3 regions of the Pelotomaculum sp. PtaB.Bin117 genome follow, and region 3 is predicted to be linked to each of the others. Evidence: predicted binding sites of a transcription regulator. Region 3 holds the regulator's gene; each other region holds the start of a gene.

Region 1 (4,453 bases), on a different contig from region 3:
TTTCTCGCTATTGGCCGGGCTGGTTGTTATCTTCGGCGTCCAATGGATCTATCAAAAATATAGTATTCAAAATCCGATAAATATGGTTTTGTCCGGTAATGAGGCTGTCGAATCTTATAATGTCAGCACCGAGGGCAAGCAGATTAAGATAACTCTTACATTTAAAGACACTGCGGATTTAATGCAGTCATATAATGAACTGCAGAAAGAACTGGACCCAAAAATGGGCCAGCGGTCTTACCAGCTTCTGTTGAAAGACAGCAGGGACGACAGCCTGCAGCAGGTGTGGTACAACAGTCAGTTCGCTGTTTACCAGGCGATTGCCCAGGGAAGTTACCGGAGTATGGCGGAAGAGATAAAACAAGAGGCCGCTGCGGCGGGAGTTGAGGCGAAAATTAATATTGATCAGAAAAATATTTATATAAGGTTAAAAAAAGACGGGCGGACCCTTGACGAAGTGGTTGCCAGGGACGGCGGGCAATCTAACGGCAACATAAAGGCGCCACTTGTCGGAGGTGGAACAAATGCTCAAGGAAATTAGCATAGGGCTTAGCATCGCCCTGGTAATTTCGATGATCATCATGGGCTATGATGTAACCCCGTTTTTATTTTTTTTGGCGGCCGGCGGCGGACTTTATTATATTGCCAGGATGAGAGGCATGGTCGGCGCCAAAAATTTCAACAGTCCGGTCGGTGCGGGACGTTACGAAATTTCCTTCAGTGATATCGGCGGGCAATTTTCAGCCATCCATGAACTGCGCGAGGCCTTGGACTTTATTAAAAACCATCAGAGCATAAAAAGTCTGGGGATTCGGCCGCTTAAAGGTATCCTGCTTACGGGGCCGCCTGGAACAGGCAAGACGCTGATGGCTAAAGCCGCGGCCAGTTATACTGATGCTGTCTTTATTGCCGCTTCCGGTTCGGAATTTATTGAAATGTATGCGGGAGTAGGCGCTCAGCGGGTTAGAAAACTATTTCAAACTGCAAGGGATTGCGCCCCGCGCCAGAAAAAGAATTATGCCTTGATTTTTATTGATGAGATTGAAATCCTGGGTGGCAAGAGGGGGCAAACTACCAGTCATTTGGAGTACGATCAGACTTTAAACCAGCTTCTTGTGGAAATAGACGGGCTGAAGGTGGATGACAATGTAAAGGTGTTGCTTGTCGCCGCCACGAACCGGTCTGATATGCTTGATCCGGCGCTCATGCGGCCGGGGCGCTTTGACCGGATTGTTAAAGTTGACCTGCCTGATAAGGACGGGCGGCTGGAGATCTTAAAAATTCATACCAGGAACAAGCCGCTGGCTGAAGATGTGGAGTTAAATGTGATTGCCCGGGAAACCTTCGGTTTTTCAGGAGCGCACTTGGAAAGCCTGGCAAATGAGGCGGCTATTCTGGCTATGCGTGAAAAATCATCAGTAATAAAACAGCATCATTTTAACGAGTCAATTGATAAAGTAATGATGGGCGGGAAGCTGGATAAACGTCCTTCAGAAGCCGAAATGAAAAGGATAGCTATTCATGAGATTGGCCATGCTTTAATCAGTGAGCACGTCCGGGCGGGTTCTGTTTCCACCCTGACCATTACCCCCCGCGGTGATGCATTGGGGTATATGCGGCAGACTCCGGAAGATGATACTTACTTGTACACTAAAGATTACCTCGAGAATCAAATTTCTGTTATGCTGGCAGGCGCGGTTGCGGAGGAAACCATTTTGGGGAACCACAGCACCGGTTCCGCCAGTGACTTTGAGCAGGCCATGCGTACGGCCGAGACAATGCTGCGTTCAGGCATGTCGGATTTGGGCGTCATATGCTTTGACAGCCTTCCCCAGGAACTAAAGCATCATACTCTGGCCGGCATAGTGCAGGAACAGGAGAAGCGGGTAAAGGAGCGCATTTCCGAGGCGCGGCAGGTATTTACAAATGTTTCAGAGATCTTGCTGGAAAAGGAAAAAATCACGGGGAAGCAGTTTCGCAAAATTATCAAGGAATATAATGCGGGAGTTAATTAATTGCGAAATAAATAATCTGTTAAGGAAAACGAAACGGGCCGGCTGAATTAATTTTTTAGCCGGTCCGTTTCCTCTTAAATATATTAGCCTTATGGCCTTACGGTGTTGGGGCGATTCATGCTATAATCTGTCTGGAGAGTTAATATCGGGATGTGATAATTTGAAGACAGAACTTATTTTTACCGGTTCGGAACTGCTGCAGGGCCGCATTGTGAACAGCCATGCCCAGTATTTGGGAAGAAGGTTGTCCGAGCTTAATTTTGACGTCGCGTGGCATGTCACGGTGGGAGATAATTATGAAAGGCTGGAGCAGGTTGTCAGGCAGGCGCTGGAACGGTCTGAGCTGATTTTAATCACCGGGGGACTTGGTCCGACCACGGATGACCTTACTAAGGAAACTGTCGCTCACGTGCTGGGTCTGCCAATGATCCTTGATGAAAAATCGCTGGACGGGATAAGGGAGTTTTTTAACCGCCGCGGCATGTCCATGCCTGAATCCAATGCCAGACAGGCCTACTTTCCGCAAGGGGCAACTATTCTGCCAAACAACCGGGGAACCGCGCCCGGCATATTGATTGATCGGGGAAATAAAATTATTGCTCTTTTACCCGGACCGCCGCACGAATTGACTGCTATGTTTGAAGAGACACTGGCGCCGCTATTGTCAAAAAAAGCTGGTTCCGGAGACGTCACCAGGGTTAAAGTCGTCAGAGTTACCGGTATTTCCGAGTCGGCTGTGCAGGATCTGATGAAAGACTTGGGCGGGCAAGGCAATCCGGGCATCACCTATTTGGCCAGCCCGGGCCAGGTGCAGGTACGGATAACCGCGCGGGCGGCGAATGCCGAACAAGCGGAAAAAATGGTGGAGGAACTCTCGGAAAAGGTGAATTGTCGTCTTGAAGAGTACATCTTTAGTTACGGTGGTGAAAAGTTAGAGCACATTGTTGCTAAACAGTTGCTCGATAAGGGGATGTCGATTGGTTTGGCGGAATCCTGCACAGGCGGATTGATCGCCGCGAAGCTGACTGACGTTCCCGGTAGTTCAGGCTACTTTACCGGTGGTGTGGTTGCGTACAGCAATGAGGTAAAAAAAGCGATTCTCGGGGTGGCTCCCGAGACAATTGACCGGCACGGGGCTGTCAGTAAAGAGACGGCGGTGGCCATGGCCGAAGGTGTGCGGAACCTGATTCATGCAAGCCTGGGTCTGGCCGTAACAGGTATTGCCGGGCCGGACGGCGGCACCCCGGTTAAACCACGGGGACTGGTTTATATCGCCCTGGCGTCCGAAAGGGGCACCTCCTGCCATGAGTACCATTTTCCCGGCGACCGTCTGGCTGTGAGGATGGGCACGGTAAACGCCGCGCTAAATATAGTCAGGGCATTCCTTCAAGAAAAATAGAAAAATAGTATTCTAATTTATTCTTTTCTGATTATTTTTATTGACATAAATTGAAAAGCGACATATAATTAGCTGGGACGAACAAACGTTCTTTTTGTAATGATTCTCTGAACATGGAGGTAATGCTTTTGTCTGATAAACAAAAAGCTTTGGAACTGGCGCTGACGCAGATAGAACGGCAATTCGGCAAGGGTTCGATTATGAAGCTTGGAGAAGCCTCCGCTAATTTAAATGTTGAGGTTATTCCAACAGGCACTCTGGCGCTGGATATCGCTCTTGGCATCGGGGGAGTGCCGCGCGGCAGGGTAATAGAGATATTTGGGCCGGAATCTTCCGGGAAGACAACCGTGGCTCTCCACATCATCGCCGAGGCCCAGAAGACAGGTGGGGCGGCGGCTTTTATCGATGCCGAGCACGCCCTCGATCCAGCATATGCCAGGAACCTGGGAGTAGATATTGAGAACCTGCTGGTGTCCCAGCCGGATACCGGTGAGCAGGCGCTGGAAATTGCCGAGGCATTGGTGCGCAGCGGAGCTATAGATGTCATCGTTATCGATTCTGTAGCCGCCCTGGTGCCACGTGCTGAGATTGAGGGGGAGATGGGAGACTCACACGTTGGATTGCAGGCGCGGCTGATGTCCCAGGCGTTGCGCAAGCTCACCGGGTCGATCAGCAAGTCGCATACAACAGTAGTCTTTATTAACCAGATCCGGGAAAAAGTCGGTATCATGTACGGCTCGCCTGAAACTACCACCGGCGGGCGCGCCTTGAAATTTTATGCTTCAATTCGCATGGAAGTGCGTAAACAGGAAAATATCAAGCAAGGTACCGATATTATTGGGAGCCGCACCAGAGTCAAGGTGGTGAAAAATAAAATGGCGCCGCCTTTTAAACAGGCCGACTTCGACATCATGTACGGTACGGGAATATCCAAAGAAGGCAGCATTCTGGACATTGCCGCTGATTTAAACATTATTAACAAAAGCGGAGCCTGGTACTCCTACAATGATGACAGGCTGGGTCAAGGCCGGGAAAATGT
Region 2 (4,453 bases), on a different contig from region 3:
TTCCCGCGGAAGAAGTATTCAAAATTAAAGTGAATTTCAGTCTCAGTTGAACGAGGTGGATAAAATCCTAACCGAACAAGACAAAAAGATAATCAGAGCTCTGCAAAACGGCCTGCCTCTGGTTACCCGTCCCTATCAGTCGATAGCGGAAGAATTAGAGATGACCGAGGATGAGCTTGTAGAGAAGATCAGAAGTTTTATTACCGACGGAAAAATCAGACGTTTTGGAGCGACCGTGCGGCATTTTGAGCTCGGCTTCGTGGCAAACGCCATGGTGGTGTGGGATGTGCCGGAAGAGAAGGTGTCTGAGACAGGCCGGATAATGGCTGGTTTTAAAGAAGTCACTCACTGCTACCGGCGTCCGCGGCGTCCCGGTTGGCCTTATAACCTTTTTACCGTTGTTCATGGGCAAAGCCGGGAATACTGTGCAGGAATCGCCAAAAGGCTGTCCCGGGCCACCGGGGTAACAAATTATTCCCTGCTGTACAGCACCGCTGAGCTTAAAAAAAGCAGCATGCGTTATTTTGAATAGAAAAGAGGTTAGCATCAGGTGGCCAGGAATTATACCAGGTCGGTTGAGCTTTTTGAGCAAGCGAAAAAAGTTATCCCCGGCGGTGTCAACAGTCCGGTGCGCGCCTTCAAATCGGTGGATTCAACCCCGCTTTTTATTGAACGGGGTGAAGGACCGTTGGTTTATGACGCTGACGGGAACGAATACGTTGACTACGTGGGCTCGTGGGGGCCGCTGATCCTGGGGCACCGTCACCCGCGGGTGGTTGAGGCGCTGAAGCGCTGCCTGGACGAGACCGGGACCAGCTTTGGGGCGCCGACTGAATTGGAGAATGTCCTGGCCGGCATGATTGTTGACGCCGTACCCTCTGTGGAAATGGTGCGCCTGGTTAATTCCGGCACCGAAGCCGTCATGAGCGCGCTCCGGCTGGCCAGGGGATATACGAAGAGGAATAAAATCGTCAAGTTTGAAGGATGCTACCACGGGCACGCCGATTATCTGTTGATTAAGGCTGGTTCCGGAGCGCTGACGCTGGGTGTGCCCACTAGTCCCGGAGTAACGGCCGGTACGGCTGCCGATACTATAAACGCGGCATACAACGACTTAACTTATTTGGATGAGTTGTTTAAACGACAAGGCGAAGAAATCGCGGCGGTGGTTGTGGAACCGGTAGCGGGAAATATGGGTGTCGTTCCGCCCGCCCCGGGTTTTCTGGAAGGGCTGCGCCGGTTGACCCGGGAATACGGCAGCCTGTTGATTTTTGACGAAGTAATGACCGGGTTTCGTGTGGCTTACGGCGGGGCGCAGCAGCTTTACGGAGTAACCCCGGACTTAACCTGCCTCGGCAAAGTGATTGGAGGCGGTCTGCCGGTGGGCGCATACGGCGGCAGTGTCAAAATTATGGAGCAGGTGTCACCTGCGGGGCCGGTATACCAGGCCGGAACGCTATCAGGAAACCCCCTGGCGGTGACGGCCGGTATCGCCACTCTGAAAATTTTAAGCCGGCCGGGTGTTTATGAAAGTCTCGAAGAAAAGTCGGCAAAACTTGCCGGCCAACTGGCTGACGCAGCCGGGGAAACCGGCGCGGAAGTTTGTTTCAACCGGGTCGGGTCGATGTTGTGCGCCTTTTTTACCGGAGCAAGAGTTAATAATTATTCCAGCGCGTGTTCATCAAATACCCAACGCTACACCGCTTTCTTTAAATCCATGCTGGAGCAGGGAATTTACCTGGCCCCTTCCCAATTTGAAGCGGCGTTTATTTCCCTGGTGCACAGCGACAAGGAATTGGCAAGAACTGCGGAAGCGGCGCGGAGCGCTTTCCGGGCGGCAATGACGGCAGCCGGGGCCACAACCTAAGAGCCGGGATTATTTCTGGGCTGAAAAAGGGCGCAGGCGTTAAGGTGTTCACCACAGCAGGTAACGGCGTTCTGCAGCCCGACTTTGCCGATTTCCTTCAAAAATTCCCCGATATCAATTTCAGACGGAATTTTTCTCTTCATGGCAAAATACTTGGGGATGAGGGCGGCGCACCCCATTTTTTTCTCCTCTCTGCCGATAATTATGATGTAGAACCGGCATTTTCCACAGGTGTTCACCGCTTTTTGTTTGGATTCCGGGATAAAGAGCCGGTGACTTGAATACAGGTAATTTCTCCTGTAGTAATTCGTTGTGTTGGACACTGTCAGTCCCCCCACCTGTTCTGGAGCATTACGCTGACGCCGGTCAGGGATGTCGCTTTAAAGACTGCTGTTTCACCATGGCGGTCTTTGATTTTATCCAAAGCGCGTGTAAGCTTCCTCTTTTTTTCGGTGATGCCGAACAGATCCAACTGCTCTTCTGAATTTTTAATCAAGTGGGAAAGAGTGAGACCTACCATTCTCACCGGCTTCCAGTGCGGCCAGTGCCGGTGCAGAAGTACAACGGCGGTACTGTAGATGTCCTCCGATAAGTCAGAGAAATAAGGCATGGATTGAGTCCGGTGCAGGTATTGGAATTCGGTATCCTTAAGGGTAAGCCCGACGGTTTTGCCGGTATAGCCTCCGATACGCACCCGTCTGCCCACTATTTCCGAGAGTTCGTGAATAATCACCTGGATGTTTTCATGCCCGGCCAGATCTTTGGGGAGAGTAATTTGGTGGCCGGCTGATTTAACCACCTCCAGGCTTGCCGGGTTGACCGGTGAATAATCCACGCCGTTAGCCGAGTTCTTTAAGATTAACCCGATTAGCCCGAACCGCTTTTTTAAGATATTGGCCGGATAGTTGGCCAGGTCTCCGATGGAATGTATATTAAGGAGCCACAGTTTTTTTTCCATCCGGCGCCCCACGCCGAAAAGCTTTTTTACCGGCAGGGGCCAGAACACGCGGGGAACGTCCTGAAGATCAACTTTGGTAATGCCCAGCGGTTTTTTAATCTCCGCCGCCATTTTGCTTATAATCTTGTTCGGGCCGATCCCAACGGAGGTGGGTATGCCCGTTTCTTCCTGAATATCCTTTTGAAGACGCGCGGCTATTTCCTCTGAGGAATCTGTTTTATGGAGATACTCTGTGCCGGTCAAGTCAACCCAGCTTTCGTCGATGCTGAATGGCTCCACCAGGGGGGAATACCGGCGCTTGATCCTGAGAATCCGCGCCGAGAAGTCAACGTACAAACTGTGCTGCGGGGAAACGATCACGCCTTTGTCTCCCAGTTTTTCGCGGGCCTCCCGTACCGCCATGCCAGTTTTGATGCCGTATTGACGTTTTGCTATATAGTTGGCCGCCAGACAGATCCCGTGGCGCTTTTTTTCCTCCCCGCCGACAACCACGGGAATATCGGCCAGTTCAGGATTTAAAGCGATATGGCAGGAGGCGAAAAAAGAGTTTGCGTCAATGAGAAGGATAGGGCACTTCAAAACCATCACTCCAAACAAGTGTTTGCGCAATATATTATAACCAAAACACTTGTTCGCAGGCAATGGATAATTATAGCACCATTTAAAATATAAGCCGACAGCTGTTATGCCGCCGGTCTTTATTCATGATTTTTGGGCCAAGCCGGTAAGTTCGTCGATGTTTTCGATGCCGTTTTCACAAAGGTAGTTCTCTATACCTTCAAGCACATCCATGGTTGCCCGGGGGTTGACAAAGTTGGCGGTACCCACTGCCACGGCAGTGGCCCCGGCCAGGATAAACTCAATTGCATCCTCGGCTGTCGTAATACCGCCCATGCCGATAATAGGCAGCTTTACCTCCCGGTATACCTGCCAGACCGCCCGTACCGCCACCGGTTTGACTGCCGGGCCGGAGAGCCCTCCCAGCAAGTTTCCCAACACCGGGCGTTTCTTTTTTATGTCGATGGCCATACCCAATACGGTATTAATCATGGAAAGGGCGTCTGCTCCCGCTTCCGCCACTTTTTCGGCCACCGCCACGATGCTGGTTACATTAGGTGAAAGCTTAACAATCACCGGCAGGCCTGTGCTTGCCTTCACCGCGCGGGTGACTTCCGCCGCCATGGCCGGGTCACTGCCGAACTGCATGCCGCCTTTTTTAACATTGGGGCAGGAGATGTTCACTTCCAGGCCGCCCACACCGGAGGCGCGGCTGAGTTTTTCAGCCAGCAGGGCATAATCATCCACAGTGTCGCCGGCAATGTTGACAATAACCGGCAGGTCATAATCCGCCAGGAAGGGGAGTGCTTCGGAGATGAAACGCTCCACGCCGGGATTTTGCAGGCCGATGGAATTCAAGATGCCGGCCGGTGTTTCCGCAAGCCTGGGGGTGGGGTTGCCGGTTCTCGGCAGCAGGGTAATACCCTTCACCACAATGGCGCCCAAACGGTTTAAGTCAAGGTAAGGCGAGTATTCCGGCCCGAAGCCGAAGGTTCCCGAAGCGGTGGTGACCGGGTTTTTCATCAGAATACCTCCGACGTTTACGGACAGATTCGGCTTGACTCCGCTCA
Region 3 (4,453 bases):
ATTGCGATTTTTTATTGAAAAGGAGCATAAACTGCACGAACACAGCGGCAACGCCCGCATGGTAAGAAACCTGATTGAAAGGGCGATCCGCCGTCAGGCTGTTCGCCTGATGAAAAAAAACTGCGAGTTGAGCCGCGTCGACCTGATGTCGATTGTCAGAGAGGACCTGGGGGGGAATTGAAGTGGCATGCAATAACCAAGATCTGGAAAGGTTGTCCGCCGAGGTGGACTGTGAAGTGCAACCGGTTTACCGCTTGATCGAAGACATCGCGTTACAAAATCATGTCAAGGTGCTGGAGGCATTCCGGCGGGTGCGAATTGGCGAATTCCATTTGAAAGGATCAACCGGCTACGGCTATGGAGATCAGGGGAGGGCCGCGCTTGAAGAAGTTTACGCGGCTGTTTTCCGGGCGGAGGCGGCGTTGGTCAGGGGGCAGTTTGTATCGGGTACTCATGCCATTGCCGCATGTCTTTACGGTACTTTGCGGCCGGGAGATGAACTTCTTTCAGTTCAGGGCGAGCCGTATGACACGCTTGGTGAGATGATTGGCGTCAGGGGTGAGGCGAGCGGTTCGCTGCGGGAGTTTGGCGTGACCTACAAACAAGTTGAGCTGTTGCCTGGAGGCGGGATTAATTACCCCGCCGTCGAAAAGGCGATGAAAGACAATACAAAAATGGTTATGCTTCAGCGTTCCAGGGGCTACCAGTGGGGACCCTCATTAGGAATCAGTAAGATGAAAAAGTTAATTGGTTTCATCAAGCGAAAAAAACCGGACGTGGTTGTTTTTGTCGACAACTGCTATGGTGAATTTGTAGAAAATGAGGAACCGGTGGAAGCGGGCGCCGATTTGGTGGCCGGATCGCTGATTAAAAATCCCGGGGGGGGTATAGCTCCCACCGGAGGGTACATAGTGGGAAGGCAAAAGTATGTAGATGCCGCCGCCAACCGTTGGAGCGCGCCGGGAATCGGGGCGGAAGTCGGGCCGTCTCAGGAATCCCAGCGTTTGCTGTTTCAGGGTTTGTTTCTGGCGCCGCACATTGTCGCGGAGGCGCTCAAAGGCATGGTGTTCGCCGCAAGGTTTTTTGACAGGCTGGGATTCGCGGTCATGCCGGAATATAACGAGGAGCGCAGTGATATTGTACAAGCTATTGGCCTTGGCGCGCCGGAGCGAATGGTGGCTTTTTGCCGTGGCCTGCAGGGGGCTTCTCCGGTGGATTCACACGTCCGGCCGGAGCCGAACGCGATGCCCGGCTACGGGGACCCGGTGATAATGGCCGCAGGCACTTTTATTCAAGGCGCCTCGTTGGAATTGAGCGCGGACGGCCCGATCCGGCCGCCTTATGCTGTTTACCTCCAGGGAGGACTTTCCAAAGAATACGTCAGGCTGGCCGTGTTGAGCGCCGCCAGGGAGGTTCTCAAGCTGGGTTGAATAAGCGTAGATATCGGGGGTGGTTCTATTTTAGGGAATTTTGAGAAAGTTTAAATAAATAAGAAGGTTTTTTAAAATTACTAGCGAAACTTTATAATGAATGTATGATTATTTTCGTTTATGTTGTCGATTGGCGGTGATGAATCAGTGAATTTTAAGCAATTGGAATCATTCCTGTGGGTAGCCGAACTGCAGAGCTTTACCAAAGCTGCCCGCCAGTTGTTCATGAGTCAGCCGGCTGTCAGCTTCCAAATCAAAGCGCTTGAGGAGGACCTTGAGGTAATATTGTTCAAGCGCGGTGACAAGAAAATGGTTCTAACGGACGCCGGGCAGCTTCTGTACCAGGAAGCGAGGCAAATGTTCCGGCATTATCAAAAAATCAAGGCTGGCATGGACGATCTGAAAGGGCTGAAAACTGGACACCTGATCGTAGGCGCCGGCACCATTCCGGGGGAGTACTTGCTTCCGTTGCTTATTGGGGATTTTAAAAAAAAGTATCCGGGTATTCAAATTACCCTCAAAGTATCGGGAAGCGGGCAGGTTGAGCGTTGGGTCCGGGAGCGGGAGATAGATCTGGGTTTCACCGGCGTTTTGGCGGAAAGTCAAGATATTGAATGCCGCCCGTGGTTGCAGGACGAGCTCTCATTAATTGTGCCGCCCGCACATCCTTGGGTAAACTTAGGCGCTGTTAAGGTTTCAGATTTAAAGAGTGAAACGATGATTTTTCGTGAAAAAGGGTCGGGCACCCGCCGGACTATTGAAGAAAAGCTGGCTGAGCATAACATAGTTTTGGAACAAATACCCCAGGGGATTGAATTGGGAAGCTCAAGAGCTGTAATTACGGCGGTTGAAGCAGGTCTGGGAATCAGTATCGTATCAAAGTACGCGGTCAGGGAATCGCTGGAACTGGGACGGGTGAGGGAAGTACGAATAGATGACTTTGACTTTAATCGTTATCTTTACCAGATCCGGCACAGGCAGAATATGGCCGGATTCGCCATTGACGCTTTTACCGATTTCGTCAATAAAGATGAAGTTTGCAAAGTTTTTGACTTTAAAAAAACACCGTGAATGTCACGGTGTTTTTAGCGGGCAGATCAATGTATTTTTCGCAGCAAGCCTATGACTTTACCGAGCACCTGTACATCTCTCGCGTAAATGGGTGTAAGCAATTTGTTCTCAGGCTGGAGTCTGATCCGGTCATTCTCTTTGAAGAAACGTTTGACAGTGGCTTCCTCATCTAACAAGGCCACAACTATTTCACCGTTGTCGGCGACATGCTGCTGTCTTACCACAACCATATCCCCATCCAGGATACCGGCTTCGACCATGCTGTCACCTTTTACCGTGAGCATGAAAAATTCACCGTTTCCCGTAAAAAAAGAAGGGAGCGGGAAGGTTTCTTCCCTGTTCTCAGTGGCCAGCAGCGGTACCCCGGCGGCAACCCGCCCCAGCAGAGGGACGCTGATTAATTCTATGTTGTTTTCTTTGTCGCCGCCCAGCACTTCCATCGCCCTGGGTTTAGTAGCGTCACGCCTGAGATAGCCTTTTCCCTCCAACCTCTTTAAGTAACCGTGTACTGTAGAGCTTGAACTTAAACCTACGGCCTGTCCAATCTCCCTTACCGAGGGTGGGTATCCTTTTTCCCGAATAGTTTTTTTTATGAATGCCAGGACGAGTTCTTCTTTTGAGCTGAGACTATTACTCATCTTATCACCAGCCTTTGATATAATGCTTGTAACCACTCAGGAGCCAGAAGTCAGGAGCGGGATGAAAGATTGTAAGATAAAATGATTAATGAATTCTGAATGCCTGAATAGTAATAAATGTTAATAGTATTATACCATAAAAATGTAAAAATAAAAACATAGGTTCGATATTTGTTAAAGATAGCGATAAATAATTTGGCTGTTACCCAACTGATGATTGTTGCTCGAAGGTTTCAGACGATGTGCGGCAGCGGCGCGTTCTGAAGCCTTTCTTTGTTCTGATAACCGCAATATAGGTGGCGGCGATGCTTATCACATTAATTTGTAAACAACTTACCCCTATGGTAAAATTTTAACGATTAACAGTTAACGGTCATAAAGGTGCGATTATGTTTGAGGAGGAAAAACCTTCTGTTTTCAAAATATGCTTTGCTCTAGCCGCCGGTTTCGGGCGGCGGGGATAAATCCCCGGCCGCGGTGAAGTAAAGATTTGTGAGGAGGTTTTAACATTAAGATTATTCATGCTGCTGAAATAGTTGAGACGGTTGCCGGGCTATGCCAGGAAGCCAATTTTAACCTGGGGCCTGATATGCTGGAAGGATTGCAAAAGGCTTTAAAACAGGAAGTCTCTATTAATGGAAAAGAAATTATACAACAGCTGCTGGCGAATGCTGAAATTGCCCGTGAAGAGAAAATTCCGATATGTCAGGACACCGGTTTTGCTGTTGTTTTTGTTGAATTGGGTCAGGATGTGCGTATTGTCGGCGGTGATTTTTACAGTGCGATCAATGAAGGTGTGAGAAAGGGCTATACGGAAGGCTATTTAAGAAAGTCGATTGTAAACCACCCGTTGGAGCGGGAGAATACCGGCGACAACACGCCGGCCGTGATTCATACGAAGATTGTTTCCGGAGAAAATATCCGGTTGATTGTCGCTCCCAAAGGCGGCGGAAGCGAAAATATGAGCGCCGTTAAAATGCTGAAGCCGTCTGAAGGAGTACATGGTTTAAAAAAGTTTGTGGTAGAGGTGGTTCATGCCGCCGGCCCAAATCCCTGTCCGCCGATTGTTGTTGGCGTGGGCGCCGGCGGCACCTTTGAAAAGGCGGCCCAATTGGCTAAAGAGGCATTGCTGAGAAATTTGGGAGAAGAAAGCAAATATCCCGGTATCGCAAAATTAGAAAAAGAGTTGCTGGATGAAATCAATCGCCTCGGTATCGGTCCGCAGGGTTTTGGCGGGAAGATAACCGCCCTGGCGGTTCACATCGAGGTTTATCCCACCCACATAGCCAGCCTGCCGGTAGCTGTAAACATTAA

Evidence for each region. The regulator LexA, encoded in region 3, represses DNA repair genes until DNA is damaged. The targets are predictions, from matches to a motif close to CNAACANNTGTTNG.
Region 1: a site for LexA is predicted at 3,493-3,506, ahead of recA (recombinase RecA). Genes of this name have one in related genera too.
Region 2: a site for LexA is predicted at 3,416-3,429, ahead of A4E54_RS00865 (DNA polymerase IV). Genes of this name have one in related genera too.

What each region holds. Positions count from the first base shown of each region.
Region 1 covers NZ_MVQM01000178.1:21,196-25,648, forward strand. Annotated here, with positions in the region: gene A4E54_RS14895 (hypothetical protein) at 1-541, shown strand, start outside; gene A4E54_RS14900 (AAA family ATPase) at 525-2,015, shown strand; gene A4E54_RS14905 (competence/damage-inducible protein A) at 2,176-3,414, shown strand; gene recA (recombinase RecA) at 3,537-4,453, shown strand, end outside.
Region 2 covers NZ_MVQM01000029.1:692-5,144, reverse strand. Annotated here, with positions in the region: gene ahbA (siroheme decarboxylase subunit alpha) at 1-50, shown strand, start outside; gene ahbB (siroheme decarboxylase subunit beta) at 65-532, shown strand; gene hemL (glutamate-1-semialdehyde 2,1-aminomutase) at 551-1,867, shown strand; gene A4E54_RS00870 (hypothetical protein) at 1,864-2,190, opposite strand; gene A4E54_RS00865 (DNA polymerase IV) at 2,193-3,404, opposite strand; gene A4E54_RS00860 (dihydroorotate dehydrogenase) at 3,528-4,453, opposite strand, start outside; partial or broken gene A4E54_RS00855 (dihydroorotate dehydrogenase electron transfer subunit) at 4,451-4,453, opposite strand, start outside.
Region 3 covers NZ_MVQM01000038.1:2,148-6,600, forward strand. Annotated here, with positions in the region: partial or broken gene A4E54_RS02115 (stage V sporulation protein K) at 1-181, shown strand, start outside; gene A4E54_RS02120 (methionine gamma-lyase family protein) at 183-1,430, shown strand; gene A4E54_RS02125 (selenium metabolism-associated LysR family transcriptional regulator) at 1,578-2,501, shown strand; gene lexA (transcriptional repressor LexA) at 2,528-3,139, opposite strand; gene A4E54_RS02135 (fumarate hydratase) at 3,648-4,453, shown strand, end outside.